Rhodopseudomonas palustris: one gene and its partner. The protein of the gene in region 1 interacts with the protein of each later gene in a pairwise test. Links are inferred from orthologs where the notes say so. Each region holds a gene or a part of one and is shown on either strand. Other genes may lie near its edges.

Region 1 (3,311 bases):
TTCCTGACCGAGCGCAGCAAGACCGGCGGCGGTTCGCGCCACCTGCCGGAAGTCGCGCAGGCGGCGCCGAGCTTCACGCTGCTCAGCAAGCGGCCGATCGTCGCCGGCGACGCCGAGGTCGCCGCCAACCCGCGCGCGCGCTCCGCCAAGCTGCGCGGCGCCGAACGCACCGAAGCCCCTGCGCATGCCGCCGGCGATCTGCCGGGATGGCCGACGCTCGCCAGCGTGATGAGGGCCGGGCGATGATGCGGCTCGTGCACGTGCTGGTGATCGGCATGCTGGTGTTCGCAGCGGCCTATGTGTACCGGATCAAGATGGAGTCGACGGTGCGCACCGAGAAGGTGCTGCAGATCCAGGCCGAGCTCCGCAAGGAGCGCGAGGCGATCGCCCGGCTCCGCGCCGAATGGGCCCAACTCGACTCGCCGGGCCGGCTGCAGGGCCTCGCCACCCGCCATCTCAAGCTCAAGCCGGTCGGCGCGCGGCAGTTCGACTCGCTGAAGAACCTGCCCGAGCGGCCACCGGCCGTCGTCGATCCGAGCGCTCCCGATCCGATCGCATCGATGATCGAAAAGATCGATCCCGACATCGTCACCGGCTCGCTGCCGGCTCCGGAGCCTGCCCAGTGACCGATCCTTCGCTGCCGCTCGTCGGCCACCACGTCAAATGGCGCCAACGGCTGATCCGCAGCCTGATCTACGGCAAGGACGTCGATCGCGACGGCAAGGCGCGCGCCCGTGTCGGCCTGGCGATGATCGCGTTTGCGGCGGTGTACGGCATCATCGCGTTCAAGCTGTCGATGATCGCGGTGTTCGGCGACGGCCACGGCGCGCGCCGCACCGGCTCGCAGGACGCGGTCGCAACCGCGCGGCCGGACATCGTCGATCGCAACGGTCAGGTGCTGGCCACCGACGTCAAGACGCCGTCGCTGTTCGGCGAGCCGCGCCGGCTGATCGATCAGGACGAAGCGGTCGAACTGCTCACCGCGACGCTGCCCGACCTCGAAACGCAGGAAGTGCGCGAGCGCCTGGCGTCGAAGAAGGGCTTCGTCTGGTTGAAGCGTGAAATCACGCCGCGCCAGCAAGCCGAGATCAAGAAGCTCGGCATTCCCGGCATCGGCTTCCTGCGTGAGAACAAGCGCGTCTATCCGAACGCCGCCGAAGTCTCCCACCTGATCGGTCTGGTCAACATCGACAACCAGGGCATCGCCGGCATCGAAAAATGGCTCGACAACAACGGCCTTGCCGACCTGCACCGCGCCGGCTTCGCGTCCGACCGGATGCAGCGCCCGATCGAGCTGGCGCTCGACGTCCGCGTCACCCACGCGCTGCGCGACGAGCTGATCAAGGCCAAGGAGAAGTACAGCGCCAAGGCGGCGTCGGGTCTGGTCTCCAACGTCAAGACCGGCGAGATCGTCGCGATGGTGTCGCTGCCGGACTTCGATCCGAACAACCCGCGCGAGGCCAACGATCCCGACCGCATCAACCGGCTGACCACCGGCGTCTATGAAATGGGTTCGACCTTCAAGACGCTGACGCTGGCGATGGCGCTCGATGCCGGCAAGGCGACGCTGCATTCGATGTACGACGCACGCGGGCCGCTGCACTACGGCAAGTTCAAGATCCACGACTCGCACAATATGGGCCGCGCCATCTCGCTGGCCGAAGTGTTCACCTATTCGTCGAACGTTGGCGCGGCGCGCGTGGCGCTATCGATGGGCGTCGAGGCCCACAAGGCATTCTTGAAGAAGGTCGGCCAGCTCGACCGGCTGCGCACCGAGCTGCCGGAAAGCGCGTCGCCGATCGTGCCGAAGCGCTGGAGCGAACTCAACACCATCACCATCTCGTTCGGCCACGGCGTCGCGGTCGCGCCGCTGCAGGCGGTGATGGGCATCAACGCCATGGTCAATGGCGGCTATCTGATCCCGCCGACCTTCCTGAAGCGCACCGAAGAGGATGCCAAGAAGCTCGGCAAACGGGTGATCAAGACCGAGACCAGCGACAAGATCCGCTACCTGATGCGGCTCAACGCGGAGGTCGGCACCGCCAAGACCGCCGACCAGATCGCCAAGGGCTATTACATCGGCGGCAAGACCGGCACCTCGGAGAAGGTGGTCAACGGCCGCTACGCCAAGAAGCAGGTGCTGAACTCGTTCACCGCGATCCTGCCGGCGGACAATCCGCAATATCAGGTGCTGGTGATGCTGGACGAGCCGAAGGCGCTGCCGGAGACCCACGGCTTCATCACCTCGGGCTGGAATGCCGTGCCGACCGGCGGCAAGGTGATCGAGCGAATCGCCCCGCTGCTCGGAATCGAGCCGCGGTTCGATCTGCCGCCGCCCGACCGCCTTATTCTTGCGTCATCGAGGGCCGGCCAGTAGCCGCGCGGCCTGCCGCGACGGCGCCATCCCTGCCGTTTTGCGCCGCGCGCTGCTTGCGTTAAAAGCCTCGCAGGCGTGAGAACATCTGTCTCGAATCGGACGCCCCAGGACCATGAAGCTTCGCGACCTCTTCAGCGCTGAGGCCGACATCGCCGCGCCGGCGGCCGATCTCGCCATCGGCGGGATCGCCGTCGACAGCCGCGCGGTGAAGCCGGGCGACCTGTTTTTCGCGCTCGCCGGGGCCAAGACCGACGGGGCGCGGTTCGTCGCGGCGGCGGTCGCAGCCGGCGCGGTGGCGGTGGCCGGCGAACACCGGCCGGAGGGCGACCTCGCGGTGCCGTTCGTGCAACTGTCCAATCCGCGCCTGGCGCTGGCGCAGGCCGCGGCGCGGTTCTACCCGCGCCAGCCGGAGGTGATCGCGGCGGTCACCGGCACCAGCGGCAAGACCTCGGTCGCGGCGTTCACCCGGCAGATCTGGCAGCGGCTCGGCCATGCCTCCGCCAGCATCGGCACTATCGGTCTCGTCACCCCGACGCGCAGCGTGTATGGCTCGCTGACGACGCCCGACCCGATCGCGTTGCATCGCTCGCTCGACGAGATCGCGCGCGAGGGCATCACCCATCTGGCGCTGGAAGCCTCGTCGCACGGGCTCGATCAGTTCCGGCTCGACGGCGTTCGCGTCGCGGCGGGCGGGTTCACCAACCTGTCGCGCGACCACATGGATTATCACCCCACCGTCGCGCACTATCTCAACGCCAAGCTGCGGCTGTTCCGCAATCTGGTGCAGGATGGCGGCGCCGCGGTGATCTCCGCCGATCACGATTGTTCGGCCGAAGTCATCGAGGCGGCGCGTGCGCGCGGCCTGCGACTGATCACCATCGGCCGCAATGGCGATCCCGACGCCGGCATCAAGCTGATCGATGCCGCTGTCGAA
Region 2 (3,227 bases), 3.3 Mb from region 1 along the record:
CGATCAACGCCCGCGTCACCGGCCGCAGCCACGCCGGCAGCAGCAGCACCGCGGCGATGCCGACCGCGATCGAAGCGAACAGCCGCGGCCGCGAATACACCAGCCGGACGACACGCGGCAGCTTTCGAAACCGAAGCAGCCGCGCATCGTCGTCCGGGTGATGGGTCATGCGGCGATCAGTTCTTCCGCTCCGCCACGAACCGGGCGGCGGCGCGCAGCACGTCACCGCGGTCGCCGAACGGCGCCAGCGCCTGATCGGCGCGCGCGATCAGGTCGCGCAGTCGCTGCTTGGCGCCGTCAATGCCGAGCTGGGTCACGAAGGTGGTCTTGCCGAGCGCGGCGTCGGCGCCGGCCGGCTTGCCGAGCGCTTCCGCGTCGCCTTCGACGTCGAGCAAATCGTCGGCGATCTGGAACGCCTCGCCGAGCGCGCGGCCGTAATCGTCGAGCGCGCGATACTGGTCGGCGCTGGCCTGGCCGAGGATCGCGCCGGCGACGCAGCCGTAGCGGAGCAGGGCGCCGGTCTTCATCTGCTGCAGCCGTGCTACATCGACCGGCTCGCGGTCGCCGAACCGGCCTTCGCCGGCAAGGTCGAGCATCTGGCCGCCCACCATGCCGCCGAGACCCGCGCAGCGCGCCAGCACCCGCGTCAGTAGCAGCCGCACCGTCGGATCCTTGTGCACCTCGTCGCGGGTGACGATGTCGAACGCGAAGGTCAGCAGCGCGTCGCCGGCCAGGATTGCGGTGGCGTCGTCATAGGCCTTGTGCAGCGTCGGCCGGCCGCGGCGCAGATCGCTGTTGTCCATCGCCGGCAGGTCGTCGTGGATCAGCGAGTAGCAATGGATGCATTCCAGCGCGGCGCCGACCAACAGCGCGGCGTCGCGATCGATGCCGAACACCGCAGCGCTCTCGACCGCCAGGAACGGCCTCAGCCGCTTGCCGCCGCCGAGCGTGGAGTACCGGATCGCCTCCATCAGCCGGCGCGGCCGGGCGATCTCGTCGGACATCAATTCGTCGGACAACAGCCGGCCGAGCAGCGCTTCGGTATCCTCGGCGGTGGTGTCGAGCCGCTTGGCAAAGTCGATCGTGGAAGTGCCGGTGGCCATTCGGAAGTGCTCCAGATAAAATTCGGCCGGACCATTCATCATGGCACCGGCTTCGTCAATTCGGCGGAGGGCAAGGGGCCAGGCCATCACCGGGAGCGATCGTGTCTGATCCCGTTGCGTTTGCGCCTCGCACCAAGCGTGTGGTTCGCATTGTCATCCTCGCAGGGCTCGCGCTGCTGGCCCTGCCTTATCTGCTCACCATCCTGTATGGCGGCGGCCAGCCGGTTTCGACGCTGATGCTGTGGCGCTGGGCGACCGGCGCGCCAGTCAGCCGGACCTGGATCGATATCGAAGCCATCTCGCCGGCGCTGCCGCGCAGCGTGGTGGCGGCCGAGGACGCCAAGTTCTGCAGCCATCACGGCATCGACTGGGATTCAGTGCGCGATGTGATCGACGACATGCAGGACGGCGAGGCCAGCCGCGGCGGCTCGACCATCACCCAGCAGGTCGCCAAGAACCTGTTCCTGTGGCCGGGGCGCAGCGTCATCCGCAAGGCGCTGGAGGCGCCGCTGGCGCTGTGGATCGACTTCGTGCTGCCCAAGCAGCGGATTCTCGAAATCTATCTCAACATCGCCGAATGGGGGCCGAGCGGTCAGTTCGGCGCGATGGCCGGCGCCGATTACGCCTTCGGCCGCTCCGCCGCGCAATTGTCCGCCAAGGAGGCTGCGCTCCTGGCCGCGATCCTGCCCAATCCGAAGATTCGCAGCGCCCGTGCGCCGGGCCCCGGTGTCCGGCGGCTTGCCGCCACCTATGTCGCCCGCGCCCGTGCGGCGGAGCTGCGGCAGTGCTGGCGGGAAAATCGCGAGTCGTGACGACGGTTTGGGGCGCATTTTGCGCGCCGACCGCCCTAGCATTCCGATCCGGCTTCCGTTATAAGCCCGGCCTTACGCATTTCGCCTGCGCGCAAGCGGGCCGTCCAAACGCGGACGCCGAGACCGATTTCGCCAGGGAACCTCCGTTAAGGATTACCGATATGGCCGTTCCGAGAAGAAAAACTTCGCCCTCGCGGCGTGGCATGCGCCGGTCCGCGGACGCGATCAAGCGCCCGACCTATGTCGAGGACAAGGATTCCGGCGAACTGCGCCGCCCGCACCATCTCGATCTCAAGACCGGGATGTATAAGGGCCGCCAGGTTCTGAAGAAGAAGGATTCCTGAGCTCTCGCTCGGATCCTTGAGTCGGCGCGGCATGTCGGGTGGTTTCGGCCACGCTCGGACAAAACGCCGCGTCGCACTCGCGGGAAGGACGCAAGTGTCGGCCGCGCACGCGCGGCGGCACATCGCGCAATGCGATCCGCCCGATGCCTGAATTCGTACCAAGTGTTGCGTTAGGGAGTTGACGTCCGCGTCCGGACGATCGCCCACTCGCGTCCGGTCGTTCTGAACCACAGGCTTCGCCGATGTCGATTATCGGTTTCCCGCTGCTGCTGATCCCGGTCGCGATCTGCAATATCATCGTCTTCCTGATGCCGGGATTGGCGTTCGACGCGGCAATGACCCGTGTCGTGCTGCCCTCCGGCGCCACCTGGACGATCGCGCTCGGCGATATGCTGGTGGCGCTCGGCGTGCTGCTGCTGTTGCCCGAAGTGATGAAGGCGGCCCGGCCCGGAGCCAAATACCTCACCGATCATCTGCTGTCGCTGCTGGTGCTCGCAGGCATCACGGCTGAATTCGTGATGCTGCCGCAGTTTGCCAATGCCACGGTGGCTCTGCTGGCGCTGCTGGCGCTGGTCGATTTTCTCAGCGGCATCGCGCTGCGCAGTCGTCACAGGCGCGAAGCCCGGGCGGCGCGTGCCGCGGCCAAATCGTCTGCCGAGATCATTGAAGACGAGCCGGAGCAGCCGGCGCCGGTTGCTGAGCCGGCACCGGTTGTGGTGCCCGCGACCGAGCTGGCGCCGCAGACCGTCGAGCCGGCTTCTGCATCCGCCGCTTCCGCGGCTTCGATCGCCGAGGCGGTGCTGCTCGATCGGCCCGAGCCGGTGAAGCCGGCTGCGACGGCGAAGGACGAGGAAAAGTCGCCGGCGCGCTGAGCGCGTCGCTGAAGCGATCAGGACATCCGCTGGGTTCGGAAGCCGGTGGGCGGCGCCGTGAAGGCGTGGCCGGTGGTCGAGCGGTACGCCGCATTG

The links.
Region 2: the proteins of RPPS3_RS18170 (region 1) and mtgA interact in binary tests that used the Escherichia coli proteins (3 or more experiments, as listed by UniProt). The link is inferred for Rhodopseudomonas palustris from one-to-one orthologs.

The regions. Positions count from the first base shown.
Region 1 is NZ_CP019966.1:3,901,065-3,904,375, reverse strand. The notes cover bases 1-2,999. They hold RPPS3_RS18170 (peptidoglycan D,D-transpeptidase FtsI family protein), read left to right. Parts: upstream 1-622; coding sequence 623-2,377; downstream 2,378-2,999. Other genes in these bases: RPPS3_RS18165 (UDP-N-acetylmuramoyl-L-alanyl-D-glutamate--2,6-diaminopimelate ligase), read left to right, coding at 2,490-2,999; ftsL (cell division protein FtsL), read left to right, coding at 246-626; rsmH (16S rRNA (cytosine(1402)-N(4))-methyltransferase RsmH), read left to right, coding at 1-246. In the rest of the region: more of RPPS3_RS18165, read left to right, coding at 3,000-3,311. UniProt on the Escherichia coli protein: Essential cell division protein that catalyzes cross-linking of the peptidoglycan cell wall at the division septum. Required for localization of FtsN.
Region 2 is NZ_CP019966.1:584,222-587,448, forward strand. What follows is about bases 145-3,059. They hold mtgA (monofunctional biosynthetic peptidoglycan transglycosylase), read left to right. Parts: upstream 145-1,204; coding sequence 1,205-1,915; downstream 1,916-3,059. Other genes in these bases: RPPS3_RS02735 (DUF1345 domain-containing protein), read right to left, coding at 145-169; RPPS3_RS02740 (polyprenyl synthetase family protein), read right to left, coding at 177-1,103; rpmF (50S ribosomal protein L32), read left to right, coding at 2,077-2,259; RPPS3_RS02755 (hypothetical protein), read left to right, coding at 2,502-3,059. Also shown: more of RPPS3_RS02735, read right to left, coding at 1-144; more of RPPS3_RS02755, read left to right, coding at 3,060-3,131; RPPS3_RS02760 (hypothetical protein), read right to left, coding at 3,149-3,227. UniProt on the Escherichia coli protein: Peptidoglycan polymerase that catalyzes glycan chain elongation from lipid-linked precursors. May play a role in peptidoglycan assembly during cell division in collaboration with other cell division proteins.